One region of the Streptomyces sp. NPDC002476 genome, then DNA from elsewhere that is predicted to be linked to it. Evidence: riboswitches for the same ligand, from Rfam matches in the RefSeq annotation. Region 1 holds a riboswitch; each other region holds the start of a gene.
The links. Region 1 has a riboswitch for cobalamin ahead of ACFYXM_RS22855 (prenyltransferase/squalene oxidase repeat-containing protein). Riboswitches for the same ligand answer to the same signal wherever they lie in the genome.
Positions count from the first base shown of each region.

Region 1 (9,692 bases):
GCCTACCGACGCCACGGATTACGGGACAGCCCTTAGTGCCGTGACCGGCAAGGTTTGCCCGGAAGGAGCGTCGTCCGGTGCGTGCGATCGCAAGGCGGCCGCAAGCTCTCGGATGGGGCCTCCCTGCTCGAACGAAGTCGAGAGCTCGGGGAATTACCGGGCGACGCGACGGGGCGAACGTTGCCGGGAGCGGCACTAAGGGCTGTCCCGGATGCCCATCCGAGCCGGCCCGGGGGTGTGCGTCAACTGCGCCCGGGAGATGGTCGACCAGGGCTACCACTGGAACAAGTTCTCGTTACAGTGGTCGGGTGGTCAGTGGGCGGCGCGCAGCGCAGCGCACCGCACCGTGCCGCGCCGCACGGCCGTACGTCCGGTGAGCGGACCGGGCAGTGGGAAAAGGGGAGCCATGACGCAGGTGACCGATCACGGCGGGGGCGTGCACAGCATCGAGGTGCCCATCCCGGACAACCCCCTCGGGCACACCCTCGTCCACGTCGTCGACACCGACCGCGGTCCGGTCCTGGTCGACACCGGCTGGGACGATCCGGAGGCGTGGGACACGCTCGTCGCCGGGCTGACCGCCGTCGGCGTGGCCGTCACCGACATCCACGGCATCGTCATCACCCACCATCACCCCGACCACCACGGCCTCTCCGGGCAGGTGCGCGAGGCGTCCGGGGCCTGGATCGCCATGCACGCGGCGGACGCCGAGATCGTGCGCCGCACCCGGGAGTCGGAGCCGGGCACCTGGTTGAACTACCTCGTCGCCAAGCTCACCGCGGTCGGCGCGCCCGAGGCGCACCTCGCGCCGTTGCGGGCCGCGGCGGCGGACCGGGGGCGTATGCGCACCCTGCCCGGGGCGCGGGCCGCGCTGCCGGACCGGGAGATCGTGCCGGGCGAGCTGCTGGACCTGGCGGGGCGGCGACTGCGGGCGGTCTGGACGCCCGGCCACACCCCCGGTCACGTCTGCCTGCATCTGGAGGAGAACCATCCGGCCGGTCTGCCCGGGCGGGGGCGGCTGTTCTCCGGGGATCACCTGCTGCCCGGGATCAGCCCGCACATCGGGCTCTACGAGGACCCGGACGCCGACGCGGTCACCGATCCCCTGGGCGACTACCTCGGTTCCCTGGAGCGCGTGGGCCGGCTCGGGGTGGCGGAGGTGCTGCCCGCCCACCAGTACGCGTTCACCGACGCGGCCGGGCGCGTACGGGAGCTCCTCGACCACCACGAGGAGCGGCTGGCGGGGCTCCTGGGGCTGCTGTCCACCCCGCTGACCCCGTGGGAGCTGGCCGAGCGGATGGAGTGGAACCGGCCGTGGGAGCGGATCCCGCACGGTTCGCGCAACATCGCGGTCGCGGAGGCCGAGGCGCATCTGCGGCGGCTGGTGAAGCTGGGCCGCGCCGAGGCGGTGGCGGGGAGCGACCCCGTGACGTACATCTCCGTGTGACCCGTCACGCACGTACGAGGGACGTGTGCCGCAGCCTGACGGCGGGCACCCCGGAAGGGGCCCGAGGGTCGCCCGGTAGAGTGAGTGGGTCGTCATCATGCGCGTACAGGGGGAAGCCGGTGCGAATCCGGCACTGACCACGCAGCCGTGAGCCGTCCCGTGGACGGTGAGTCGGAATGCCCTGGACGCGGTTGTGACCGGCTCGGACCACCGGAACCCCGGTGGTCGGCACCGTCGAGGTATACGGAGTCGGAGCCTGGTGCGTGAGCGTGCCTGTGCCCGGTCCGGATCCCCGCACAGGAGAGGCCCCGCCCGCCATGACCGTACGCCGCAGCGCGGCAACGCTCGCCGCGACCACGGCCGCCGTGCTCTGCGCGGCCGCCCCGGTCGCGGTCGCGGCGCCGTCCCCGTCGCCCACGCCGTCCGCCGCACTGCCCGCCGGGCTGTACGGCACGAAGGACCCCACCTACGACGGTGTCTGGCGGCAGTCGCTGGCCTTCCTCGCGCAGCGGGTCGAAGGCGTGACGCCCGCCGCGAAGTCGGTGGACTGGCTGATCGGCCAGCAGTGTGCCAACGGCGCCTACGCCGCGTACCGGCCCGACGCCTCCAAGCCGTGCGATGCGAAGACGGTGCTGGACACCAACGCCACCGCGGTCGCCGTGCAGGCGCTCGCCGAGATCGGCGGGCACGCGGAGACCGTGAACGACTCGGTCCGCTGGCTGAAGTCCGTGCAGAACGAGGACGGCGGCTGGGGCTACACGGCAGGCGCGCCCAGCGACGCCAACTCCACTTCCCTCGTGATCGGCGCTCTCGCCCGGCAGGGGCAGCGGCTCGCGGACATCGTCACGCCCGACGGCAAGTCCCCGTACGATCCGCTGCTCGCGCTCTCGATCCCGTGCGGTGAGAAGGACGGCGGCGCGTTCGCGTACCAGCCGGACAAGGCGGGGAAGCTCACGGCCAACGCGGACGCCACCGCCGCCGCCGTGCTCGGCACCATGGGCAAGGCCCTGGCCACCGGCAACAACGCCGCGGCCAAGGGGACCAGCTGCCGCCCCGCGGCCTCCGGTTCGGCCCTCACCCCCGAGCAGGCCGCCCAGAACGGCGCCCACTACCTCGCCGGCGCCCTCGCCGCGAAGGGCCATCTCGACCTGGCCCCGATGCCGGGCGCCGAGGACTCCGCCCCGCAGCCCGACATCGGCAACACCGCGGACGCGGTCGTCGCGCTGTCCGCCTCGGGCCACCAGGACAAGGCCGCCAAGGCCGTGGCCTGGCTGAAGAAGAACTCCGGAGCCTGGGCCGAGCAGAACGGCCCCGCCGCCTACGCGCAGCTGGTCCTGGCCGCGCACGCGACCGGGAACGACGCCCGCGACTTCGGCGGCGTGAACCTGGTCGACAAGCTGAACGCGACCGGTCCGAAGCCCGCGGCCATCACGACCCCCGACCCGTCCGCCGACACCGGGTACGAGGCCACGGAGAAGGACCGGGTGCACAGCGGCGACGACGTGATCGGCGGCGTGTGGTGGTTCGTCGGCATCGGCCTCGTCGTCGGTGCGGGCGTCGGCTTCCTGATCAGCGGCCGCCGGAAGAACCAGCAGCTGTGAGGCGGACGGGAGGGGCCGCCGCCGCGGTGCTGACGGTGCTGAGCGGGGTGCTGCTGGCCGTGCTGGGCGCGGGAGAGGCCCAGGCGGCCGGCTACCGGTACTGGTCGTTCTGGGAGGGCTCGGGCGAGGGCTGGGCGTACGCCACCCAGGGCCCCGCCCTGGTCCGGCCGGACGACGGTGCCGTGCAGGGCTTCCGGTTCTCGGTGAGCGAGGATTCCCAGGACGCGGCCCGGCCGCGCCACGCCCCCGGCTTCGCGAAGATCTGCGCGAACACCCCTGCCGAGAAGGGGTCCAAGCGGGTCGCGCTCGTCATCGACCCGGGCACCGCGGCGGACGCTCCGGACGGGCGGACCCCGCCCGCGCTCCGGACCGCGTGTGCCGTGGTCGCTCCGGACGCGAGCACCGCCGAGGCGCTCGCCGCGGTGGCCAAGCCGCTGCGTTACGACGGCAACGCGCTGCTGTGCGCCATCTCCGGGTACCCGGCCTCCGGGTGCGGCGAGCAGGTGTCGGGCGACGGGCACAAGAAGCCCGCCGCGTCCGCCCCCGCCACGTCCGCCGCGTCCGCCGACGGTTCCAGCGGCGGCGGACCGTCCGCCGGGATGCTCTTCGGGGCCGGCGCCGTCGTCGTCCTCGGCTCGGCCGCGGTCGTGCAGGCCCGCCGCCGCCGAGGATGACCACTCCGACCAGCGGCCCGGCGACCGGGGACGGGGCACCCGACCGCCCGGCCACCGGCCGTCGGGCGACCGGCCCCACCCGCACCACCGGCGTCACCCCTGCGCGTGCCACCCGCGCCCCCCGCACCGCCGACCGGCTGCTGCGCGCACCCGAGGCGAACCGGAGCAACGCCCTGCCCGCCGGGGCGTGGTGGCTGTGGGCGCTGGGCCTCGCCACCGCCGCCTCCCGCACCACCAACCCGCTGCTGCTCGGACTCCTCGTCGGGGTCGCGGGCTATGTGGTCGCCGCGCGCCGCACGGACGCGCCCTGGGCCCGTTCGTACGGGGCGTTCATCAGGATCGGGCTGTTCGTCGTCGGCGTGCGGCTGGTCTTCTCCGTCCTCCTCGGCTCACCGATCCCCGGCACGCATCCGCTGTTCACGCTCCCCGAAGTGCCGCTGCCCGACTGGGCGCAGGGCGTCCGGATCGGTGGCCGGGTCACCGCCGAGCAGCTGGTCTTCTCGCTGTACGACGGGGCGAAGCTGGCCGCCCTGCTGATCTGTGTCGGCGCGGCCAACTCGCTCGCGAACCCGGCCCGGCTGCTGAAGTCGCTGCCGGGCGCGCTGTACGAGGCGGGGGTCGCCGTCGTCGTCGCGATGACGTTCGCGCCGAACATGGTCGCCGACGTGGCGCGGCTGCGCACCGCGCGACGGCTGCGGGGCCGCCCGACCCGCGGTGTCGGGGCGGTCCTCCAGATCGGACTGCCGGTCCTGGAGGGCGCGTTGGAGCGGTCGGTCGCGGTGGCCGCGTCGATGGACGCGCGCGGCTACGGGCGTACCGCCGAGGTCCCGCCCGCCGTCCGGCGCACCACGAACGCGCTCACGCTCGGCGGGCTGCTCGGGGTGTGCGCGGGCACGTACGGGCTGCTGGCCGCGCAGGGCGCGGTGTACGGGCTGCCGCTGCTGGTCGCCGGGCTCGTCGCGGCGGCGGCCGGGCTGCGCCTGGGCGGTGCCCGGTCGGTCCGTACCCGTTACCGGCCCGACCGGTGGGGTGCGCGGGCCTGGCTGGTGGCGGGTTCGGGGGTCGTGGTGGCGGTGGCCATGATCTGGGCGGGCGGTGTCGACGCGGAGGCGCTGCACCCGGGGGTCGTACCGCTGACCGCGCCGGTGCTCCCGTTGTGGCCCGCGGCGGCGGTGCTGGTGGGGCTGCTGCCCGCGCTGGTGGCCCCCGTTCCGCCGCCGGTGGGCGCCGGTTCGAAGACGCGGCCGAGTCCCGAGGAGGACCAGTGATCCGGTTCGAGCAGGTTTCGGTGCGGTACGAGGGGGCGGAGCGCCCCACCCTGTCCGGGGTCGATCTGACCGTTCCCGAGGGCGAACTGGTGCTGCTGGTCGGCCCGTCCGGGGTCGGCAAGTCGACGCTGCTGGGGGCCGTCTCCGGTCTCGTGCCGCACTTCACCGGTGGCAGGCTGAGCGGCCGGGTCACGGTCGCGGGGCGCGACACCCGTACCCACAAGCCGCGCGAACTCGCCGACGTGGTCGGCACGGTGGGCCAGGACCCGCTCTCCCACTTCGTGACCGACACGGTCGAGGACGAGCTGGCGTACGGGATGGAGTCGCTGGGGCTCGCCCCGGACGTGATGCGGCGGCGGGTCGAGGAGACCCTGGACCTGCTGGGCCTGGCCGGGCTGCGGGACCGGCCGATCGCCACGCTCTCGGGAGGGCAGCAGCAGCGGGTCGCGATCGGTTCGGTGCTCACCCCGCATCCGAAGGTCCTGGTCCTCGACGAGCCGACGTCCGCGCTCGACCCGGCGGCGGCCGAGGAGGTGCTGGCCGTGCTGCAACGACTGGTGCACGACCTGGGCACCACGGTCCTGATGGCGGAGCACCGGCTGGAACGGGTGGTGCAGTACGCGGACCAGGTCGTCCTGCTGCCGTCGCCGGGCGCCGCCGCGGTCATGGGCGCCCCCGCCGATGTCATGGCCGTCTCCCCGGTCCGTCCGCCGGTCGTGGCGCTGGGTCGGCTGGCAGGGTGGGAGCCGCTGCCGCTGTCGGTCCGTGACGCCCGGCGCCGCGCCGCCGGCCTGCGCGAACAGCTCGCGGACCGGCGACCGCCCGCCGCGCCCGCCCCGGCCCGGACCCTGGTGTCCCCGCTGCCCGCCGCGCCCGCCCCCGCCCGACGCGGCGCCCTGGCCCGGCTGCTGGGACGCGGCACGCGCACGGCGACGCCCGTTGCCGGGCCCGCCGCCGATGTCCCGGCCCGGGTCGAGGACCTCGGCGTGCGGCGCGGGCGCGTCGAGGCGCTGCGCCGGGTCATGCTCTCCGTCGCCCCGGGCGAGACGGTCGCCCTGATGGGCCGCAACGGCGCGGGCAAGTCCACCCTGCTCGGCGCGCTCGTCGGCATGGTCGAACCCACCGCGGGCACCGTCCTCGTCGGTGGCCGGACCCCGCACCGCACGCCGCCGCGCGAGATGGTGCGCCGGGTCGGGCTCGTACCTCAGGAACCGCGCGATCTGCTGTACGCGGACACGGTCGCCGCCGAGTGCGCCGCCGCCGACACCGACGCGGGCGCCGCCGCGGGCAGTTGCCGGGAGCTGGTCTCGAAGCTGCTGCCCGGTGTGCCGGACGACGCCCATCCCCGCGATCTCTCCGAGGGGCAGCGGCTCGCGCTCGCCCTGGCGGTGGTGCTCACCGCGCGTCCGCCGCTGCTGCTCCTGGACGAGCCGACCCGCGGTCTGGACTACGCGGCGAAGGCCCGGCTGACCGGGGTGCTGCAGGGGCTCGCCGCCGACGGGCACGCGATCGTCCTGGCGACGCACGACGTGGAACTCGCCGCCGACCTCGCGCACCGGGTGGTGATCCTCGCCGACGGGGAGGTCGTCGCGGACGGGGAGACCCGGCAGGTGGTGGTCTCCTCCCCGGCGTTCGCCCCGCAGACCGCGAAGGTCCTCGCCCCGCAGGAGTGGCTGACCGTGGCACAGGTCCGTGACGCGCTGGAGGAGCGGTGACGAGCGGGCACGAGGGACGGGCGGCGAAGGTGGCGGACGGGCGTCGCGCACCCGCAGGCCCTGTGGAGCGAGTGGACGGCCCGGCCCGGACGGGGCGCAAGGCCCTCACCGGGCACGCGCGGCGGTCGGACCGGACGGTACGGCCGATGCGTCTGGGGCCGCGCGCGATCGCCGCGCTCGTGCTGATCAGTGCGATCGGCGTGGTCGCGTTCGGCTGGCCGCTGCTGGCCGACGCGGGCTCCGGTCTCGCGCACTCCCAGGACGCGCCGTGGCTGTTCGCCGCGCTGCTGCCGCTGCTGGTCGGCGTGGTCGTCGCGATGATCGCCGACTCCGGGCTGGACGCGAAGGCCGTGGCGATGCTGGGGGTGCTGGCCGCGGTCGGTGCCGCGCTGCGCCCGCTCGGCGCGGGCACGGCGGGCCTGGAGCCGATGTTCTTCCTGATGGTGCTGAGCGGCCGGGTGCTCGGCCCCGGCTTCGGATTCGTGCTCGGCTCGGTGACCATGTTCGCGTCGGCACTGCTGACCGGCGGGGTGGGGCCGTGGATGCCGTTCCAGATGCTGTCGATGGGCTGGTTCACCATGGGTGCGGGTCTGCTGCCGGGCCCGGACCGGCTGCGCGGGCGGGCCGAGCTGCTGATGCTCGCCGGGTACGGATTCCTGGCGGCGTTCGCGTACGGCACGGTGATGAACCTGTACGGATGGACGATCGTGCCCGGCACCGGCTCGGGGATCTCGTACCACGCGGGTGATCCCCTGTCCGAGAACCTGGTCCGGTTCCTGGCCTACTGCGCGGCGACCTCGCTCGGCTGGGACCTGGGCCGGGCCGTCCTGACCGTGGTGCTGACCCTGGCCCTCGGCTCGGCACTGCTGAAGGCGCTGCGCCGGGCCACGCGCCGGGCCGCCTTCGACGCGCGGGGCACGTTCGACGCCCCTGACGGGTGAGGAGCCTGCGCATCCGCTTGACCTCCATGACCGGGTAGGGTGACGGTCGCTCCCTCGTCGTTCCCTTGATTTTCCTCTGCTTTCCCCCGGATTTCAGGGCTTTCGGGACATTTCACACCGCGTCAACACCTGGCAAAAGCCTGATTTTCTCTTACTTGGACGACTTAATTACCCGTTGGTCCATATAGGCGCATTTTGCTCTGACATCCGTTCCCGTCAGCGGCCGGAGCGTTGTCACATACGTGGAACCTCGTGATTTCTGGGATCGGAACACAGTCCTGGCGGAAGCTTTCTGCGTCAGCGACGAACGCATGCGCCGAGCGCAGGCTCTGCTGGACGCGGCGCAGGCGGAGCGGAGCCGGACGCTGGCCGCGTTCGCCGTCACGGTCGGCGACGACGGATCCATCGCGGACCTGATGGGCCTGAACGAACGCGAAGTGCGATCGGCACGACGCACCGTGGGCCGCCATGACGCGCGCTCGCTCGCCCGGGAGTTGCTGAGCCGGAAGCAGCGGACGCCCGCGGAGGCACCCGGCGAAACCGCCGCCCCCGGCCCGGTTCCCGGCTCCGGTCCGGCTCCCGGCTCCGTCCCTGTCCCTGCTCCTGCTCCTGCTCCTGCTCCCGCTCCCGCTCCCGAGATCACTCTGCCGCATCCGCGCAAGGAGATGACGGTGCGGACGACGGGGAGCGCGCGCATGAGCACGCCGCCCGTGATCGTGCCGCCTGTCCCGGCCACGCCCCCGACCGTGCCTCCGCCTCCTTCCTCTCCTCCCCCGGCGCCCCCGTTCGAGGTGAACAGCACGGTCGTCTGGTCGCCCAGCATGGACTCCGTGCTGTTGTGGAGCTGGGAGTCCGGGCTCGACGTGCAGACGGTCGCCGCCGAACTCGGCTTGGATGTCAGGGCGTTGCTGATGCGGGTGCAGGAGCTCGCCAACGACGGGATGCTCACGCTCACCAACCCGGTCCCGGAGGTGAACCGGTCGGGCCGCCACCGCCGCCAGAACTTCGACGAGGAGGCGTACGCGGCGCTGCTCGCCCCCACCCCCACCTTCCCCACGCACCTGCCGTACTGAGTGTCCGCAGCCGGGGGGCAGCGGCGGGCGGGGGCCGGCCGCTGCCCCGGCCGGTGCCAGGGCTGAGCCGCCCGGCACCGGCCGGCTCAGCCCGGAACGGCCCGGCTCGCCGTCACAGCCGCTGGATGATCGTGCCGGTCGCCAGGGCACCGCCCGCGCACATCGTGATCAGGGCGAACTCCTTGTCCCTGCGCTCCAGTTCGTGCAGGGCGGTGGTGATCAGCCGGGCGCCGGTGGCGCCGACCGGGTGGCCGAGCGCGATGGCCCCGCCGTTGACGTTGACCTTGTCCAGGTCCTGTTCGAAGACCTGGGCCCAGCTGAGCACCACGGACGCGAACGCCTCGTTGATCTCCACTATGTCGATGTCCTTCAGCGACATCCCGGCCTTGCCGAGCACCGCGCGCGTCGCGTCGACCGGCCCGTCGAGGTGGTAGTGCGGGTCGGCGCCCGCGAGTGCCTGCGCGACGATCCGGGCGCGCGGCCTGAGCTTGAGCGCGCGCGCCATGCGCTTGGACGCCCACATGATCGCGCAGGCCCCGTCGGAGATCTGCGAGGAGTTGCCCGCGGTGTGGATCGCGGTGGGCATGACCGGCTTGAGGCCCGCCAGCGCTTCCATACCGGTGTCCCGCAGCCCCTCGTCGCGGTCCACCAGACGCCACATGCCCTGCCCGGCGGCCTGCTCCTCCTCGGTGGTCGGCACCTGCACCGCGTAGGTCTCGCGCTTGAACCTCTCCTCGGCCCACGCGACGGCCGCCCGCTCCTGCGAGAGCACTCCTAACCGGTCGACATCCTCCCTGGTCAGACCGCGTTTGCGGGCGATGCGTTCGGCCGCCTCGAACTGGTTGGGCAGGTCGACGTTCCACTCGTCGGGCCAGGGCTTCCCGGGCCCGTGCTTGGAACCGCTGCCCAGCGGGACCCGCGACATCGCCTCGACGCCGCAGCTGATCCCGATGTCGATCACCCCGGCCGCGAC
Region 1 covers NZ_JBIARH010000020.1:124,306-133,997, reverse strand. The annotation lists gene ACFYXM_RS22860 (MBL fold metallo-hydrolase) at 407-1,447, shown strand; cobalamin riboswitch at 1,523-1,650, shown strand; gene ACFYXM_RS22855 (prenyltransferase/squalene oxidase repeat-containing protein) at 1,765-3,048, shown strand; gene ACFYXM_RS22850 (SCO2322 family protein) at 3,045-3,722, shown strand; gene ACFYXM_RS22845 (energy-coupling factor transporter transmembrane protein EcfT) at 3,719-4,990, shown strand; gene ACFYXM_RS22840 (ABC transporter ATP-binding protein) at 4,987-6,705, shown strand; gene ACFYXM_RS22835 (ECF transporter S component) at 6,852-7,646, shown strand; gene ACFYXM_RS22830 (hypothetical protein) at 7,958-8,719, shown strand; gene ACFYXM_RS22825 (steroid 3-ketoacyl-CoA thiolase) at 8,832-9,692, opposite strand, start outside.

Region 2 (9,692 bases), on a different contig from region 1:
CGACGACGAGCGGAAGGAGGACGGCGGGTGACGGGCGCCCGCGCGCCGGGGTGTCGGCTTTCCTCCCCTCCCCGGAACATCCTCCGCCCCGCCACGCCGATCAGCCGATGACGAGCGGGAGTCGAGCGGCCGTCTCGCCCGGTTCGGCTCGCTGAGTGTCGCAGGACGTACGCGGAGAGGAAGTCGCCGCCGGTGAGCATCTTGTCCTGCGTGGCCGCCCGGAGGCCCGGGTCGGCGAGTCCGGCGGCCCGGCCCGCGGCGGAGCCGACGTCGCCGAGGTGGTGCTTCAGCAACCGGGGTTCCTCGTAGGCGGCGGCCGGCCGGACGATCAGCGCGTCGAGCGGGTCGGCACCGGTCGGCGGCGTACGGGTCACGTCCCAGTACGTCTCCGCGTCGTGGGTCGGCTGCGTGTCGGCGGGGGTCGCGAGGGTGATCAGGACGTCCTGGGACGGTCTTCCGGGTGGAACTCGACGGAACGGTGGCCCCGGACCGTCGTGGCGAGGGCATCGGCAGCGCGCTGCCGACATGGCAGGAGGCCCGTGGCCTCCAGCATCTCGTTTCCTGCGACGCCGCCCTGCCCGGGTGGCCGGCCTCGGGCGCGGACGACCGAGCCACCCGTACGATCCGGCTCCTGGAGGCGCACGGCTACGAGCGTGCCCGGTGGTGGCTGGAGCCGGAACGCGACCTCGTGGCGCCACTCGCCGAGCCGCCTTCCCCTTCGGGGGTGCGGCTCGTGCCCTACGGCGAGGAGTGGAGGGAGCGGGCCAGGTCCGCGCTGAACGACGCCTTCCGCGACCACTGGGGCAGCCAGCCGGTCACTGTCGCCGAATGGGCCGCCGGTGACCGCCTGAAGGCGTTCCGACCGGACCTGTCCGTACTCGCCGTCGCCCCCGGCGCGCCCGGCGCATCCGCGGGCGAGCGCGTCGTCGGCCTCGTCCTCGTGGACGTGTCGCCGGAGGAATGGCCGCTGCGCGGGGGTCCGTTCGGATACATCTCGGCCGTGGGGGTACGACGGGAGGCACGGGGGCAGGGGCTGGCCCGCGCCATGCCGGCCCACGTGCTGCGGACTCTGCGGACCGACGCTCTGGGCCGCGCCGTGCCGGATGTCGACTCCGAGAGCCCCACCGGCGCCCTGGGCCTGTACCGGAGTCTGGGATTCACCGTCACCGACCACTCGGTCAGTCTCGTCAAGCGCTTCTGACCTCACGGGCCCCTGAGGCCCGTGAGGCCCTGGGTCTCCTCAGGCCCTGGGACTCGTCCGCCCCCGGATCGCGGGCCCTCACGGCCGGGCCGCCACCGACCGCGCCTCCCGAGGCGTCCCGCGGCACGGCCCGCGGTGCGGCCTCCGCAGCCGGTCGACGAGGTGGGCTTCCGGCGGCGGCCGGAGACGTCCGGCATCTCGCTGCGCGGTGCCGACAACCTCGTCCACTTCACCCGCGAGGCCCGCAAGGCGTTGCTCGGTGAGCCGGACGCCCCCCTCGGTCCGCCCGCTCACCGCGGCAGGCGCTGGGCGCGGGCCCGTCGACTCACGGTCGCGGGCCCGTCGGCTCACGGTGGTGGGCCCTTCAGCTCGCGGCCGCGTGCTCGTCGGCCGTGGTCCCGATCCTGGCGGTCCTGCTGACCCACTGGGAGAGGGTGAGCTGCGTGGCCCCGGCCGAGTGTGCCCGAACGCGTCGGCAGGGTGCGCCCCGGCGCTGCCCGGCCCCGCCATCGGTGCCCGTCCCCTGGTTGCGGACGGCGCGGTCGGCCAGCGCGTCGCGGAGGAGCAGCAGGTGTGCGGGCGGAGCGCGGAAGTCGTCCCTGGCCCGGTGCGTGAGGGGGGTCGCCGCGTGGCCGTGGCCGCCCGCCGTGACTGCCGTCTCGGGCGCGGGGACCTTGGGGGCGGGCGCCTCGGCAGGTCGTTCGTCGATCGTGCTGCGCTTCTTGGTTGCAGTGGACATGGGAGGGGGTCCTTCCTGTGCTGCGGCGCCGGTCGCGCGGCCGTCGTGGCAGTGGTCCGGGCGCGGGAATCGCGCATGGGAGTCGTGGTGGAGGGGTGGTTGATCACCGGGCGCGGGCGACGGTTCCGGGAGACGCCTCCCGATGGCCGTGCGTTCTGCGGACGGTGTCGGAGGCAGGCCCTGGTCGCTGTGGGTCCGCAGGTCGGATACCCCGGAACCGAGGAGTGACACTCCGTACGCGGTGCGCCGCCCGGACGAGCGGACGCGATCGGTGGTGTCCGACGACGGAGCCGCCCGACCGGTCGGGACGGGCTGGGCGCCCATCGGGGTCGCCTCGACCGCCGGGCCGGTGGAGCGGCCGACGGGAGCGGATCCCGTGCCGGTGAAGCGGCGTACGACAGTGGATGCCGGGCCGGTGACGCCGGTCGCGTCATCCGTTTCGTACCGCTCGGCCGGGCCCTGGGCTTCGATCATGGCGACACCTCCGTTCGCCATCCCACTGTCGCCCGGAGAAGGCCCCTCGCGCGTCGTCCCGCCGCAGCGATTCCGACTACCACGGCTGCGGTATCCGGTCCCCCCGCCTACCACCGGCCCGAACGGCCCGGCGGCAGGGCATCACGCCGATGTCCGCGCCCGGGTCCACGGCCTCTCCCGTGCCCGGCCCCCACACTCCCGGAAGTGCGACTACGACTGCATGGACGGCTGCGAAGGCCCCGGTTCCGTCGTGGGACTCACCAGGCCGCACTGGTACGCGATGACGACGAGCTGGGCCCGGTCCCGGGCCGCCAGCTTGGTCATGGCCCGGTTGACATGGGTCTTGGCGGTCAACGGGCTGACGAACAGGTGCGCCGCGATCTCGTCGTTCGACAGCCCCAGTGCCACCAGCCCCACGACGTCGCGTTCCCGGCGCGTCAGGCACTCCAGCCGCTCGTGCACGCCCGCCGGGCACGGATCCGGCTGGGCGAGGAAGCGCCCGATCAGCGCACGCGTCGCCGACGGGGACAGCAGGGCCTCGCCCGCGGCGATCGTACGGACGGCGTCGAGCAGTTCCTCGGGCCGGGCGCCCTTGCCGAGAAAGCCGCTCGCACCGGCGCGCAGCGCCTCGGCCACGTGCTCGTCGTCCTCGAAGGTGGTGAGGATGAGCACCTTCACCTCGGTGAGGTTGTCGGACTCGCTGATCAGCCGTGTGGCTTCGAGACCGTCCATCTCCGGCATGCGGATGTCCATCAGGACCACGTCGGGGCTCTGCGCACGGGCCAGGTCCAGTGCCTCCTGCCCGTTGGACGCCTCCCCCACCGTCTCCATGTCGTCCGTGGAGTCGAACAGCATCCTGAACGTGCCCCGCAGCAGGGCCTGGTCATCGACAAGCAGCACGCGGATCGTCATGCCCGTCCCTTCTCTGTGGTTCGCCCATGACCGGGCCGGGGCGCAGCGGCAGCTCGGCCGTCACGGTGAAGCCGCCCTCCGGGCGGGCACCCGCGTACAGCCGCCCACCGACCGTGGAGGCGCGCTCGCGCATCCCGATGAGCCCGTGGCCCGTCCCCGGACGGGCCGGGTCGGCTCCGGTCCGGCCGTCGTTCTCGACGGTGATCGTCAGCCGCTCGGGGCGGTAGTGCAGGAACAACCGGGCGTGGTCGGCCCCCGCGTGCTTGTGCACGTTGGTCAGGGCCTCCTGCACGATGCGGTAGGCGGCCAGGTCGACCGCCGGAGCGAGCGGTTCGGCGACGCCGTGCCAGCTGTGGCTCACGTTCAGTCCGGCTCGCTCGAACGATGCCAGGAGCGCCGGTACGCGGGCCAGGCCGGGCATCGGGTCGCGGGGCGTCACCGGGTCGCCGGACTGCCGCAGCAGCCCCACGGTCACGCGCAGTTCGTCGAGCGCGGAGCGGCTGGTGTCCCGGATGTGCTCCAGTGCGGCCAGGATCTGCTCCGGCCGCCGTTCCACGAGGTGGACCGCCACGCCCGCCTGGGCGTTGATGAGGGCGATGTGGTGGGCGACGATGTCGTGCAGTTCGCGCGCGATCCGCACCCGCTCGGCCGCCACCCGCTGCTGCGCCTCCTGCTCGCGCGTGCGCTCCGCGTGTTCCGCCCGTTCCTCCACCGCGGCCACATAGGCGCGGCGCGAGCGCACCCCGTCACCGATGGCTGCGGGCAGCACCGTCCACGCCAGCATCGCCGCGTTGTCCGGGGCCAGCCAGGAACGCGGATCCCATAGCACGGCGACGCCCACCAGGATGGCGACCGACGACACCGCCGAGATCCAGGTCACTCGCCGGTCGGTGCGCGCGGCGACGGTGTAGACCGACACCAGGACGGGGCTGATGACCAGCGGACTCTCCCGGAATCCCAGCAGCTGGAAGGCCACCCCGCAGCCGACCGCCACGGCCAGTACACCGACCGGGTGACGGCGCCGCCACACCAGCGCGGTACAACCGGTGCCCGCCAGCACCACCGCCTGCCAGCGCAGGGAGAAATCGCGCTCGTGCGGCACGATCGAGGCGGCCACGACGGACAGGACGAACAGCACGACCAGGACCAGTGCGTCCATCACACCGAACCGGGACCGTTCCCCCCTTCTCCGACCACTGCTCACCGCCATGGCACCACCGTAGGGTCGACGACCGCATCGGGCATCGTCACGCGGGACGGGCCCCGCGGCCTCCCCCGTCCGTCCCCCCGCCCCCGGCCGCCGTCCCCGGGACCCGTGTCCGCCCACGCCCCGGGCCTCCGACGCGCGGTTGCCGCCCGTACGCCGGACCGCCGCCCGGCGCCCCGGCCGAGGCGCCGGGCCCGTCGTCACGATCGCCCGGCCGGAGGCCCCGACGACTCCATTCGGCCGACGCCCGACCGGCATGACGACGGCCGACCGACGTGACGACGGACGGCGGGGGTCCCTGGGCCCGACCGCCCGTCACGCCCCGCGTCGGCCACTCCCCCGCGGGCCGTCGGTCCCTTCCGCACCGCTTCCTGTCGGTTCAGACGCCCTTCGCCGGCGCGACCCGGCCCGCCCACGGCGACAGTTCGGCCGTCAGCCAGCGGAAGACCTGGGGCACCTGGCGCTTCCACAGGCCAATGGTGTGCGGCCCGGTCACCCGGGCCACCACCACCCGTGTCGGGGCTGCCGCCGCGCGCCGCAGCGCGAGGCCGTCACGGTAGCCGTCTTCGCGTCCGCCCGAGAGATACAGCGCGACGCGCGGAGGGGTGGTCGCATGGCGCAGGATCCACAGCGGGTTGTTGGCCCGCCGCAGCTCCGGGGCGCGGGCCGTGAGGGAGACCCGTTCGGCGGCCGGGTCGTTGTAGCCGGACAGGCCCACCGCGGCCCGGTACCGGTCGGGGTGGGCGAGTGCCATCTTCACGGCGCAGTGCGCCCCGGCCGAGTAACCGGCCACCGCCCACCCCTTCGCGCCGCTCCGTGCGCGGAAGGTGTCGATCACCATCTGCCGGACGTCCACGCTGAGCCATGACTCGGCGTCCACGACGCCCGGCACATTGGCGCATCCGGTGTCCTGACCGGCCAGCAGATTGGTGCGGGGTGCGACGAGAATGAACGGGGCGATCTCGCCGCTCCGCATCCGGGCCTCCAGCTGCGACTGCACCCGCAGGCTGCTGAACCACGCCTTCGCCGAACCGGGGAAGCCGCCGAGGAGTTCGACCACGGGGAACCTCCGGTGCCGGAAGGCCGGCTGGTCGTACTGCGGCGGCAGCCATACGTACACCTCGCCGCGCACCCCCGACACCCGCCCGCGCAGTTGGGTGACGCGGACGTTCCGTCCCATCCGGGCGTCGTGCACCGGGTCGAACTCCTGGACGACCTTCGGCTCGTTCGCCAGGTCCTTGTGACTTCCGAGTCCGTCGCGTCCGAGGTCCGGGGCGGCGACGACATGGTGTCCGGTGCCGAGCAGATCGGCCCAGTTGTCGTACAGACCATTGGTGTTGTTGACCACCACGAAGACACTCAGCACGGCCGCCCCCTGCGCGAGGACGACCATCGCGAGACGGCTCGCGCCTCGCACCACGGCGGGACCCCGTACCCGCCCCCACAGCAACAGGGGAAGCAGCACACTGACGATGGCCAGCGCGATCGTGGCCAGGAAGAAGGGTGTCCCCGTCAGGCTCATCACGCCAGTGAGGATGTCGCACACAGCACGATGGTTTACCCTCTTTTCCACCTCTTTACGTCGGACGCGAGGCACCGGGAACCTCGTGTTGACGCCGGTCACTCCCGTGCCTTCGGCGACCGGCACCCCCGCGCCTTCGACGCCGGTCGCTCCCGGCCTCCCGCATCACGCGCCCCGGCCGCGCCGGGAAGGGGCGGGAACGGCCGGGAGACGGGCCCCGGTTCCCCGGCGTGCGATCACTCACATGGGCGCCCTCTGTGCGCCGACCTCGGACAAACGTAATATCGGCAGGTCATCGCCGCGACGGGAGACAGGAAGCCGGTGCGAATCCGGCACGGTCCCGCCACTGTGACCGGGGAGTGCAACCCTTCGACATGCCACCGCGCGCCGCGCGGGAAGGCGGGGGGAACGTCGATCCGGGAGTCAGGACACTGGCCTGTCGCGGGCCCGTTTTGAGGAGCGCGGACTCCCCAGGAGGCTCTACGTGTATTTCGGCATACCCCGCCGCCGCCCCTGCTCTCCCCCTGCCCGCACCCGGCGCACCCGGCGCGCCCCGCGCGTCGTCGCCGGGGTCATGGCCCTGGCCACCGCCCTGCCGGCCGCCGGCTGCGGCACCGCCGACGACTCCCCCGGGAAACCGAAGGCCGGTGCGTCAACGGTCGAGGGCTTCCCGGTCACCGTCGACAACTGCGGTGTGAGAACGACGTACGACAAACCGCCCTCGCGCGTGGTCACCATCCATCAGCACCCCGCGGAACTGCTGCTCGCCCTGGGGCTGAAGGACCGCATGGCCGGTACCGCCTTCCCGGACTCGGCCGTTCTGCCCGAGCTGCGGAAGGACTTCGCGGCCGTACCCGAACTGGCGAAGCGGGAGCCTTCCTTCGAAACCGTCCTGGACGCGGAGCCGGACTTCGTCTACGGCGGCTACGGCAGCGCGTTCGCCGAGAACGAGGGCCGGTCGCGCAAGGCGTTCGCCGAGGCGGGCATCGACACCTACCTCAACCGGGAGTACTGCGGCAAGAAGCGGGTGACGATGCGGGACACCTACGACGAGATCCGCACCATCGGCGACGTCTTCGGCGTCCCGGACCGCGCCTCCGCGCTGGTGGCCGATCTGAGGGGGCGCGTCGACAAGGCCGTCTCGGCCGTGGGGAAGAGGCCCGACGTGCCCGTCTTCGTCTACGACAGCGGCGAGAAGACCGCCTTCACCGCGGGCGGCAAGGGGCTGGGCAACGACCTGATCGACCTGGCGGGCGGCCGGAACGTCTTCGCGGGCCTCGACGACGTCTTCGGGGACGTCTCCTGGGAACAGGTCGTGGCCCGCAAGCCCGAGGCCGTGATGGTCTACGACTACGCGGGCTCCGGCAGCGTCGAGCAGAAGAAGCGGTTCCTGCTCTCGCAGCCCGCCCTCGCCGACGTCCCGGCCATCAGGAACAAGCGGTTCGTGGTCCTGCCGCTGACCGCGACCCTCGTCGGCATCCGGTCGGCGTACGCGGTCGACGGCCTGGCGCGCGGTCTGCATCCCGAGAGCTTCCGGTGACGGGAACGGGGACGGGAACGGGAACGCCCGTGAAGGCCGCCCCGCCCGACGGGACGACCGAGGGGACGGCCGGCGGAGCGAGGGCGTGGCTCCCGCGCCGCGGCGGCCGGTCGGGGCGCGTACCCCTCCCCTTCGCGCTGACCGTCCTCGCGCTGCTGCTGGTGGTCTCCGCCACTGCCGGCCTGGCCATCGGCTCGGTGCACGTGCCGCCCGGCCAGGTGTGGGGCATCGTGACGCACGCGCTGGGCGCCGACTGGCAGGAGCCGTCCTGGACCCGCGCCCGGGAGACGATCGTCCTGGACGTGCGGGCACCGCGGGTGCTGCTCGGTGCCGTGACCGGCGCCGGGCTGGCCGTGGTGGGCACCGCCATGCAGGCCCTCATCCGCAACCCGCTGGCCGAGCCGTACCTGCTGGGCGTGTCCTCCGGCGCGTCGCTGGGCGCGGTCTCGGTGATCGTGCTCGGCGTGGGCGTGCTCGGGCCCGTCTCGCTGCCGGCCGCCGCGTTCGCCGGCGCCCTCGGCGCGCTGCTGGTGGTGTACGCGACCGCGCGCACCGGCGGACGCATCACCTCGGTACGGCTCGTGCTGTCCGGTGTGGCGACGGCGTCGGTGCTCACCGCGGTGACGGACCTGTTGCTGCTCACCACCGGCCGGGGCCACGAGGCCCGTGCCGTCCTCGCCTGGACCCTCGGCGGCCTCGGCGGCGTCGGCTGGGACACGCTCTGGCTGCCGGGTGGCGCCCTGCTGCTCGGCATCGCCGTCCTGCTGGTCCAGGCACGGAACCTGAACCTGCTGCTGGCGGGCGAGGAGTCCGCGGGCACGATGGGACTCGACGTGGCCCGGTTCCGGGCCCGCATGTTCGTCCTGCTGTCCCTGGTCACCGGCGTCCTGGTCGCGGCGACCGGGCCGATCGGCTTCGTCGGGCTGATGCTGCCGCACACCGTGCGGCTCGTCGTCGGCGGCGACCACCGTCGCGTCCTGCCGACGGCCGCCCTCGGCGGAGCCGTCTTCCTGATCTGGGCCGACATCGCCGCCCGCACGGTCGCGGCGCCCTTGGAACTTCCCGTCGGGGTGCTCACGGCGCTGTGCGGAGGCCCCTTCTTTCTCTGGCTCATGCGCCGTGACGCCCGGCGGAACGACGAACGGGGAGCGGCATGAGCGACGCGGCCGAACGCGCCGTCGGTGGCGGCGCCGCCCTGTCCGTCGACGGGGTCACTCTGTCCGCCGGTGCGCACCGCCTGGTCCGGGACGTCTCCCTGACCGCCCGCCCCGGCGAGGTCGTGGGGCTGGTCGGCCCCAACGGCAGCGGCAAGTCCAGTCTGCTGCGCGCCGTCTACCGCGTGCTGCGACCCGACACCGGACACGTACGGGTCGACGGGACCGACGTCTGGCGCCTGCCCGTACGCACACTGGCCCGTACTCTGGCCGCGGTGGTCCAGGAGCCCGTCGCCGACTTCGACCTGACAGTGCGTGAGGTGGTCGCCATGGGCCGTACCCCGCACAAGGGCCTGCTCGACGGCGACACCGCACAGGACGCCCGGCTGATCGCTTCGGCCCTCGCGTCCGTGGACGCGGCCTTGCTCGCCGACCGTTCCTTCGACGGGCTCTCCGGTGGCGAGCGCCAACGTGTGCTCATCGCCCGCGCCCTCGCCCAACAGCCCTCGCTGCTCGTCCTCGACGAACCCACCAACCATCTGGACATACGCCACCAGCTCGACGTCCTCGGCATCCTGCGCCGGCTCCCCGCCGCCGTTCTGGTCGCGCTCCACGACCTCAACCTCGCGGCGTACTACTGCGATCGCCTCTACGTGCTGCGCGGGGGCGAGGTCGTCGCGTCCGGCCCGCCCGCAGAGGTGATCACCGCAAAACTGCTGCGCGAGGTCTACGAGGTGGCGGGCGAGGTCGTCGTCCACCCCCGCACGGGAGCGCCCCATGTGACCTTCCTGCCCGGGGAACAGGGACCCCGCCGGACCACGACGGCCCGGGGGGACGAGCCCGTTCCGTGAGCGGGCCGGGTCGCGCGAGGCGGCTTCACTCCCGCCTTCGGCGCGGCGGCGACCGGCCGTCGCCGCCTGTTGCCGCACGGCGCATCCACCCT
Region 2 covers NZ_JBIARH010000048.1:483-10,174, forward strand. The annotation lists partial or broken gene ACFYXM_RS32665 (Hsp70 family protein) at 1-31, shown strand, start outside; partial or broken gene ACFYXM_RS32670 (maleylpyruvate isomerase) at 162-449, opposite strand; gene ACFYXM_RS32675 (GNAT family N-acetyltransferase) at 461-1,201, shown strand; gene ACFYXM_RS32680 (hypothetical protein) at 1,566-1,940, opposite strand; gene ACFYXM_RS32685 (response regulator) at 2,625-3,326, opposite strand; gene ACFYXM_RS32690 (sensor histidine kinase) at 3,298-4,485, opposite strand; gene ACFYXM_RS32695 (alpha/beta hydrolase) at 4,913-6,055, opposite strand; cobalamin riboswitch at 6,328-6,510, shown strand; gene ACFYXM_RS32700 (ABC transporter substrate-binding protein) at 6,630-7,595, shown strand; gene ACFYXM_RS32705 (FecCD family ABC transporter permease) at 7,625-8,752, shown strand; gene ACFYXM_RS32710 (ABC transporter ATP-binding protein) at 8,749-9,600, shown strand.
Region 2: another riboswitch for cobalamin. It lies ahead of ACFYXM_RS32700 (ABC transporter substrate-binding protein); the one in region 1 lies ahead of ACFYXM_RS22855 (prenyltransferase/squalene oxidase repeat-containing protein).

Region 3 (9,692 bases), on a different contig from region 1:
GGGCCGGCCGCCGCCGTCGGGGCCGTCCGGGTCCGGGTCGTCGTCCTCGCCGCCGTGCTGCTCCAGCGCCTCGTCGAGCTTGTCCTCGTCCAGGCCCGGAGCGTCGAACGGGTTGCGCCTGCGGCGGTGCGGGAGCGCGAGCAGGGCGGCCTGCCGCACGTCCTCGGCCAGCACGTCCGTACGCCCCGCCCAGGCGGCCAGCGCGGTGGCGGTCCGCGCCATCACGATGTCCGCGCGCATCCCGTCCACCTCGAACGCCGCGCAGGTCGCCGCGATCTGCCGCAACGCCCCGTCCCCGAGCCGCACCTCGGGAAGCAGCGCCCGCGCGGCGGCGATCCGCGCCCGCAGCGCCGCCTCCTCGTCGGCCCACCTCGCGGCGAAGGCGGCGGGATCGGCGTCGTACGCGAGGCGCCGGCGCACCACCTCGACCCGCTGGTCGGTGTCGCGGGACGCGGCGACCTCCACGGTCAGCCCGAACCGGTCCAGCAACTGTGGCCGCAGCTCGCCCTCTTCGGGGTTCATCGTGCCGACGAGCAGGAACCGGGCGGCGTGCCGGACCGAGACCCCCTCGCGCTCCACGTACGAGGCGCCCATGGCCGCCGCGTCCAGCAGCAGGTCCACGAGATGGTCGTGGAGCAGGTTGACCTCGTCGACGTACAGGATCCCGCGGTGGGCGTCGGCGAGGAGTCCCGGCTCGAACGCTTTCACGCCCTCGGACAGCGCCCGCTCGATGTCGAGCGCCCCGACCAGCCGGTCCTCCGACGCGCCGACCGGCAGCTCCACCGTCCGGGCGGCCCGTGCCGTCCCGGACCCGGCCTCGTGCGGGCCGTCCGGGCACGCGGGATCGGGCGCCGCGGGGGCGCAGGAGAACCGGCAGCCGGGAACCACCTCGACCTCGGGCATCAGCGCGGCGAGCGCCCGCACCGCGGTGGACTTGGCGGTGCCCTTCTCGCCGCGCACCAGCACGCCGCCGACCGCGGGCGAGACCGCGTTCAGCAGCAGCCCGAGCCGCAGATCGTCCTGCCCGACGAGGGCGGTGAAGGGGTACGGCGTGTTCACGGTGCCTCCTTGGATGAACGGCGTGATGTCACTGCCCCCGACGCGGGGGAGGGAAGCCCTCGGGCGCCCGCTCGTCGCTCTCCGGGAAACCTCCGGGTGCTCACTCGTCGCCCTCCAGATCGCCTTCGAGCTCCAGGTACGTGGCCCGCAGCCGTTCCAGGGTCTTTGCGTCCGGCTCCGCCCACAGCCCGCGCTCGGCCGCCTCCAGCAGCCGTTCCGAGATCCCGCGCAGCGCCCAGGGATTGGACTTCTTCATGAAGTCGCGGTTGGTCTCGTCGAAGACGTACTCGGCCGACAGCTTCTCGTACATCCAGTCGTCGACGACCCCGGCCGTGGCGTCGTACCCGAAGAGGTAGTCCACGGTCGCGGCCATCTCGAAGGCGCCCTTGTACCCGTGGCGCCGCATCGCCGCCATCCACCGCGGGTTCACCACCCGCGCCCGGAACACCCGGTGCGTCTCCTCGCCCAGCGTCCGCGTGCGCACCTGGTCCGGCGTGGCGCTGTCCCCGACGTACGCCTCGGGCGAGGTGCCGGTCAGATGCCGCACCATGGCGACCATGCCGCCGTGGTACTGGAAGTAGTCGTCCGCGTCGACCAGGTCGTGCTCGCGGGTGTCGACGTTCTTCGCCGCCACCGCGATCCGCCGGAAAGCCGTCTCCATGTCCCCGCGCGCCGCCCGCCCGTCGAGCCCGCGCCCGTACGCGTAACCGCCCCACACCGCGTACACCTCGGCCAGGTCCGCGTCCGAGCGCCAGTTCCGGGCGTCGATCAGCGGCAGCAGACCCGCCCCGTACGCCCCCGGCTTCGACCCGAAGACGCGGGCCGTGGCCCGGCGCCGGTCGCCGTGGACCGCCGTGTCCTCGTCGGCGTGCGCCCGTACGTAGTTGGACCCGGCCGGCTCGTCCAGCTCCGCCACCGCCCGCACCGCGTCGTCGATCAGCCCCACCACGTGCGGGAACGCGTCCCGGAAGAATCCGGAGATGCGCACCGTCACGTCGATGCGCGGACGCCCCAGCTCGTTCGGGGGCACCACCTCGAAGCCGGTCACCCGGCGCGAGGCGTCGTCCCATACCGGACGGCAGCCCAGCAGCGCCAGGACCTCCGCGATGTCGTCGCCCTGCGTGCGCATCGCGGACGTGCCCCACACGGTCAGGCCCACCGACTTCGGGTACTCGCCCGTGTCCGCGAGGTAGCGGGTGATCAGCGAGTCCGCGAGCGACTGCCCGACCTCCCAGCTCAGCCGCGACGGAATCGCCTTCGGGTCCACCGAGTAGAAGTTCCGGCCCGTCGGCAGCACATTGACCAGACCGCGCGTCGGTGAGCCGGACGGGCCCGCCGGGACGAAGCCGCCGCGCAGCGCCCGCAGGATGTGACCGATCTCGTCCGTCGTCCGGGCCAGCCGGGGCACGACCTCCTCGCACGCGAAGCCCAGCACGGCGATGGCGTCCGGGAGTTCGTGGCCCAGCGTTTCCCGCACCAGCCGCGCCGCGCCCGCCACGTCCCAGCCGCGCTCCTCCATGCCCTCCGCGAGGCGGCGGCACAGCTTCTCCAGCAGATCGATCGCGTCCGCGCCGGTGCGCGCCGGACCGTCGACCAGTCCGGTCAGCTCCGCCGGCACCTTCACCGGGGCGCCCGGCTCGGCCAGCAACTCCCGTTCGCTCAGCCCGAAGTGGGCCGCGATCGAGGCCCGCAGACCCGGCAGAGCGTTCGCCGTGCCGCCCCACACCTGGGACGCGCGCAGCACCGCCAGCACCAGGTTGACCCGCGCCTCGCCGACCGGGCCGCCGCCCAGGACGTGCAGGCCGTCGCGGATCTGCACGTCCTTGATCTCGCACAGGTAGCCGTCGATGTGCATGACGAACTCGTCGAACGCGTCGTCGTCCGGCTGCTCGTCGACATGCAGGTCGTGATGGAGCTCGGCGGCCTTCACCAGCGTCCAGATCTGCGCCCGCACCGCCGGGGCCTTCGCCGGGTCCAGATCGCTGACCAGCGCGTACTCGTCGAGCAGCTGCTCCAGCTTGGCCAGGTCGCCGTAGGTGTCGGCACGCGCCATCGGCGGCACCAGATGGTCCACCACCGTGGCGTGCCCGCGCCGCTTGGCCTGGGTGCCCTCACCGGGGTCGTTGACGATGAACGGGTAGACCAGCGGGAGTTCGCCCAGCACCGCGTCCGGTCCGCAGCCCGCGGACAGGCCCAGGCCCTTGCCCGGCAGCCACTCCATCGTGCCGTGCTTGCCCATGTGCACGACGGCGTCCGCGCCGAACGAGTTCTCCAGCCAGCGGTACGTCGCCATGTAGTGGTGCGACGGCGGCATGTCCGGGTCGTGGTAGATCGCGATCGGGTTCTCCCCGAAGCCGCGCGGCGGCTGGATCAGCACCACCACGTTCCCGAACCGGAGCGAGGCCAGGACGATCTCGTCGCCGTCCACGTACAGCGAGCCCGGCGGTTCCCCCCAGTGCTCCAGCATCGAGCCCCGCAACTCCGGGTCCAGCGTGCCGAACCAGGCCCGGTAGTCGGCCAGCGGCACCCGCGCGGGGGCGGCCGCGAGCTGCTCCTCGGTCAGCCACTCCACGTCGTGGCCACCGGCCTGGATGAGACGGTGGATCAGCTCGTCGCCGTTGTCCGGATATCCGCCGACCGTGTATCCGGCGCCGCGCAGGGCGTCCAGGACCCGCACCGCCGACGCGGGCGTGTCCAGGCCGACCGCGTTGCCGACCCGGGAGTGCTTGGTGGGATAGGCGGTGAAGACCAGGGCGAGCTTCTTCTCGGCGTTCGGCTTGTGCCGGAGCGCGGCGTGCCGCACGGCGATCCCGGCGACGCGCGCGGCCCGTTCCGGATCGGCCCGGTACACCGGCACGTCGTCCGGGCCCTGCTCCTTGAACGAGAACGGCACGGTGATCAGCCGGCCGTCGAACTCGGGAATCGCCACCTGCATCGCCGCGTCCATCGGGGACAGCGCGGCGTCCGACGCCTCCCACGCGGCGCGCGACGAGGTCAGGCACAGGCCCTGGAGCACCGGGATGTCCAGCTCCGCGAGCGCGCCGATGTCCCATGCCTCCTCCTCGCCCCCGGCCGAGGCGTCCGACGCGCGCGTGCCGCCCGCCGCCAGGACCGTGGCGACCAGGGCGTCCGCCCGGCCCAGCAGCTCGTACAGACCGGCGTCCGCGCCGCGCAGCGAACCGCAGTACACCGGCAGGGCGTTGGCGCCGCGCGCCTCGACGGCCTCGCACAGCACGTCCACGAACGAGGTGTTCCCGGACAGTTCGTGCGCCCGGTAGAACAGCACCCCGACGGTCGGACGGCCCTCGGCGAACTCCCGGTCGCCGCGCACGCCCCACTCCGGCATCCGCTGCGGTTCGGCGAAGCCGTGACCGGTCAGCAGCACCGTGTCGGAGAGGAAACGGGTCAGCTCCACCAGGTTCCCCGGACCGCCCTCCACCAGGTAGCGCAGCGCCTCCGCGACGACCCCGGCGGGCACGGACGACTCGGCCATCAGCTCCGCGTCCGGCACGGTCTCGCCGCCCAGCAGCACGGTCGGGATGCCGGACGCCCGCAGCACGGCCAGGCCGTCCTCCCAGGCACGCTTGCCGCCGAGCAGCCGGACGACGGCGACGGAGGCGCCCGCGATCAGCGCGGGCAGTTCCTCGTGCACGTCGACACGCGTGGGGTTGCCGATCCGGTAGGGCGCGCCGGAGGCGCGGGCGGCGAGCAGGTCCGTGTCGGCGGTCGACAGCAACAGCACGGTGCTCGTGGGGGCGTTCATACGCGTGCTCCAGGTACTCCGGGGGCGATGAAGGGAAGTCCGGACGGCGCGCCCGACTCGATGAGCCGGAGCAGCGCGCCGGTGTCGGCGTGTTCTTCGATCAGGTCGCCGAGGCGGTCGAGCTGTTCCTCGCGCAGCTCGGCGAAACGGGTGTCCGGGGAGGGGACGAAACGCCGGCCCGCGGCGCGCGCCACCTCGGTCAGGAAACGGCGGCGGAACACGTCGCTCTCCAGCGAGCCGTGCCAGTGGGTGCCCCACACGGCTCCGGCCCGGCAGCCGTCCAGGGCGCGGCCCCGGCCGTCGGTGAAGAACGGCTCGCCGCCGCGCACGTCGGCGACGCCGTGGTGGATCTCGTAGCCCTCGACCGGCGCGCCGAACGCCTCCCCGACGGGCCGGGCCAGGGTCTTCTCGCGGTCGAACCGGACACGCAGCGGCAGCAGCCCGAGCCCGTCGACGTGCCCGGCCCGGGATTCGACCTCGTCCTCGATGTGCTCGCCGAGGACCTGGTAGCCGCCGCAGATGCCGAGCACCGGCCGGCCCTCGGCGGCACGCCGGGCCAGGGCGTCGGCGAGCCCGCGCTCGCGCAGCCAGGCCAGCGCCCCGACCGTGCCCCGGGTGCCGGGCACGACGACGAGGTCGGCGTCGGCGAACTCCTCGGCGCGGTCCACGAAGCGGACGACGACGCCCGGTTCGGCGGCCAGCGCGTCCACGTCGGTGAAGTTCGACATCAGGGGCACGGCGCACACCGCGACCCGCAGTACGTCCTCGCCGTGCGGCGGCGCGATCACCGACTCGCGCACGGCGCCGCGCAGCGAGACCCGGAGCCCGTCCTCCTCGTCGATGCCGAGGCCGTGCGCGAAGGGCAGCACCCCGTAGGTCGGGCGGCCGGTGATCTCGCGCAGCATCTCCAGGCCCGGCTCCAGCAGCGACACGTCGCCGCGGAACTTGTTCACGAGATAGCCCGCGACCAGCGCCTGGTCCTCGGCGCAGAGCAGCGCCGTCGTACCGAAGAACGACGCGAAGACGCCGCCCCGGTCGATGTCCCCGACCACCACCACCGGGAAGCGCGCCGCCCGGGCGATGCCCATGTTCACGATGTCCGTGCGCCGCAGATTGATCTCGGCCGGGCTTCCGGCCCCCTCGCAGATCACCGCGTCGTACGTGCTCCGCAGCCGCTCCAGGCAGTCCACGACCGTGCCGAGCAGGGCCTCCTGCCGTCCGCCGTGGTAACCGCGCGCGCTCATCTCGCCCACCGGCCTGCCCATCAGGACGACCTGGCTGGAGCGGTCCCCGCCGGGCTTGAGCAGCACCGGGTTCATCAGCGCGGACGGCTCCACCCGGGCGGCCGCGGCCTGCATGGCCTGGGCACGGCCGATCTCGGCGCCCTCCCGGGTGACGTAGGAGTTCAGCGACATGTTCTGCGCCTTGAAGGGCGCCACCTTCACGCCCCGGCGCGCGAGCCAGCGGCAGATGCCCGCCGTGACGACGCTCTTGCCCGCGTCCGAGGTGGTCCCGGCGACCAGGAGTCCGCCGCTCATGTCCGTCTCCGTCCTGCGCTCGGGCCTTTCGCGGTCAGGAGCCGCGCGGCCCCCGCGGCGGCGCCGCCCATGCCCGCGGGCCGCGCGCCCGTGATCCGTCCCCGTCCCGTGCCCCGTACGTCCGCGAGCCGTCGCGCGGCGAGACCCGCGCCCAGCCGCGTGGCCACGCACACACCGAGGGCCAGCAGGCCCACCCGGCGCGAGAGCCGCACCGCGCGCTCGATGTCCGCGGTCTCCACCGCCCGGCCCGTCTCCCCGTTCAGCACCGGGCGGTGCTCCACCCGGCCCCCGTACGCCAGCGTTCCGCCCAGGCGCACGCCCAGCGCGCCCGCGAACGACGCCTCCACCGGGCCCGCGTTGGGGCTCGGGTGCTTCGCCGCGTCGGCCCGCCAGGCCCGTACCGCCTCGCGCGGCCGTCCGCCGGCGACCACGGCGAGCACGGCGGTCAGCCGGGCGCCCGGCCATCCCGCGAGGTCGTCGAGGCGGGCCGAGGCCCAGCCGTAGCGCCGGTGGCGGGGCGACTTGTGGCCGACCATCGCGTCCAGGGTGTTGACCGCGCGGAAGCCGACGAGGCCGGGCACACCGGCCAGCGCCCCCCACACCAGGGCGCCCACCACGGCGTCCGAGGTGTTCTCGGCCACGGACTCCACCACGGCGCGGGCGATCTGCGGCCCGTCCAGGGAGTGCGGGTCGCGTCCGCACAGATGCGGCAGGCGTTCCCGGGCCACCGCGACGTCCCCGACGGCCAGGGCGCCGCCGACGGCCCGTGCCTCCCGCCCCAGCGAGGTGCCGCCGACCACGGACCAGGTGGCGGCCGCGGTCAGCGCGACGGAGGCGGCGGGGTGACGGCGTGCGGCACGGCTGAGCAGCGCCGCACCGCCCACGGCGCCTCCGGCGCAGACGAGGGTGTGCAGCGCGCCCCACCCGCGGTGGTCGCGCCACAGACGGCGTTCGACGCCCGCCGCGGCCTGCCCGAAGGCGGCGACCGGGTGCCCCCTGCGGGGGTCACCGAGCAGCAGATCGCCGATCAGACCGGCCGTGGCGCCGTACGCGAATACGCGATCGGCACGCATGGCTCAGCCGGCCGTCGTGCCTCGGAGGACCTTCGTACGGGCGGCTCTCGGCGAGAGCGCCGGGGCAAGGGACGCACGGCTGCCAGGCATGGCGAAATGTCCTCACTCAGGGTCCGCGCCCTGGTTCGACGTGACCGGCGACGAGAGTCTCCTGGCTCCCGGATCCGCGATTCCCCCGGCCTTCCAGCCCGCTCGCGCGCGCCGTGACTTCCCGGTGTGGGGGACCGCTCCCCGGTGACAGTGGCGGGACCGCGCCGGATTCGCACCGGCTTCCTCTGCTGTCGCCGTAAATGGCTCCGGCAGTCCACCACGCTCTGCGAACGCCCGTCAACCCGCCGTTGACCTGCGGCGGGGCAGTGTGCTGAGGCCCACATCGGGACGGGGACACGTCGACGGGCCGGACACGCGAGGTGCGTCCGGCCCGTCGGGGCTGCGAAAAGGAGGTGCGAGGGGAAGGGCTCAGGCGACGATCAGATAGATCCCGTACGCGACCGCCGCCGCGCACAGCACGAAGCAGACGTACGCGCCCGCGCGCGCCAGTACCCGTGAGCCGCCGGAGCCGCCCTGGGCCGCCGCCTCGGGCTGCTTGGCGAGACCGACGATGCCGAGGGTGAAGACGCCCACCAGCGCGACGGTGACGACGAGGGAGACACCGAAGACGGAGCCGAGGGCTGCCCAGTCGATTTTCATGCTGCTTCCTTAGACGGTCTGCGGACGGTCCGCGTGACCGGTCCGGTGCCGGTCACGGCACTTTCGAAACACGCCCTAGACGGCGGCGGGACGCGCCGGGTCCTGGGCGGCGGCGGCCGCGGCGGCGGGCGTGGCCGGGATGATGGTCATGAGGTCCTGCGCTGCGGCGGTGGGCGGCGGGCTGACGGCGGCGATGGCCGTGGTGACGACGCCCGCGGGTTCGACGGCGCTCTCCGAGGGCGCGACGTCCCCGTGGCCGACCGGCTTGCGGCGCGAGATCAGCCAGATCGAGCCGGAGCCCACGACCAGCAGCGCCGCGACCACGACGACGCCCCAGGTGCCCTGCTTGGTCAGGAGCTCGGCGCCCGCGCCGACCAGGCCCGCGGCCGGCAGGGTCAGGCCCCACGCGACGAACATCCGGGTGGCGGTGGACCAGCGGACCACGCCGCCCCGGCGGCCGAGGCCCGCGCCCATCACGGCGCCGGAGCAGGACTGGGTGGTGGACAGGGAGAAACCGAGGTGCGAGGAGGCGAGGATGACCGTGGCCGCGCTGGTCTGGGCGGCGAAGCCCTGCGGCGGCCTGAGGTCGGTGAGGCCGCTGCCCATGGTGCGGATGATGCGCCAGCCGCCCAGGTAGGTGCCGAGCGCGATGGCCGTACCGGCGGAGACGATGACCCAGACCGGCGGGTTGGCGCCGGGGTGCAGCACACCACTGGTGACCAGGGCCAGGGTGATGATGCCCATGGTCTTCTGCGCGTCGTTGGTGCCGTGGGCGAGGGAGACCAGTCCGGCCGAGGCGATCTGACCGGCGCGGTAGCCCTTGGCGGTGGCCTTCTCCTGGGCCTCGTCACGGATCTTCCCGCCGATCCGGTACGTCAGCCGCGTGGCCAGCAGCGCGGCGAACCCGGCGACGATCGGGGCGGCGACCGCGGGGATCAGCACCTTGGTGACGACCGTGCCGCCGTTGACCGAGGACCAGCCGGCCGACATGACCGCGGCGCCGATCAGGCCGCCGAACAGGGCGTGCGAGGAGCTGGACGGCAGTCCGACCAGCCAGGTCAGCAGATTCCACAGGATGGCGCCGACGAGTGCCGCGAAGATGACCTCCGTGCGCAGCCCGTCCTCATTGATGATCCCGCCGGAGATCGTCTTGGCGACCTCCACGGACAGGAACGCGCCGACGAGGTTGAGAACGGCGGACATGGCCACCGCGGTCTTCGGTCTGAGTGCGCCGGTCGAGATGGTGGTGGCCATCGCGTTGGCGGTGTCATGGAAACCGTTCGTGAAATCGAACACTAGAGCTGTCACGATCACAATCGCGAGAAGCAGCGTGATGTGTTCCATTTACCCAGGCAATCGTTCGACGTCATTGGCAGGTTGACGGTAGGCAACCTTGGTGAACGGGAGATGAACTGAGCGGGGCTTCATGGTGTCCCTGGGGGCGCTTCGGGGCGGTTCGCGGCCATGGTGCCCGCCGCCCGCGCCCCGTCGTCACTCTTCGTGGTTCCTTCGGTCGGTCGTGTATACGTACGCCCGGCGGGCTGACAGGATCACGGTCATGAGCGATCA
Region 3 covers NZ_JBIARH010000018.1:100,011-109,702, reverse strand. The annotation lists gene ACFYXM_RS21430 (putative cobaltochelatase) at 1-1,059, opposite strand, end outside; gene cobN (cobaltochelatase subunit CobN) at 1,160-4,822, opposite strand; gene ACFYXM_RS21420 (cobyric acid synthase) at 4,819-6,360, opposite strand; gene ACFYXM_RS21415 (cobalamin biosynthesis protein) at 6,357-7,433, opposite strand; cobalamin riboswitch at 7,578-7,710, opposite strand; gene ACFYXM_RS21410 (hypothetical protein) at 7,893-8,123, opposite strand; gene ACFYXM_RS21405 (anion permease) at 8,199-9,467, opposite strand; gene ACFYXM_RS21400 (class II aldolase/adducin family protein) at 9,682-9,692, shown strand, end outside.
Region 3: another riboswitch for cobalamin. It lies ahead of ACFYXM_RS21415 (cobalamin biosynthesis protein); the one in region 1 lies ahead of ACFYXM_RS22855 (prenyltransferase/squalene oxidase repeat-containing protein).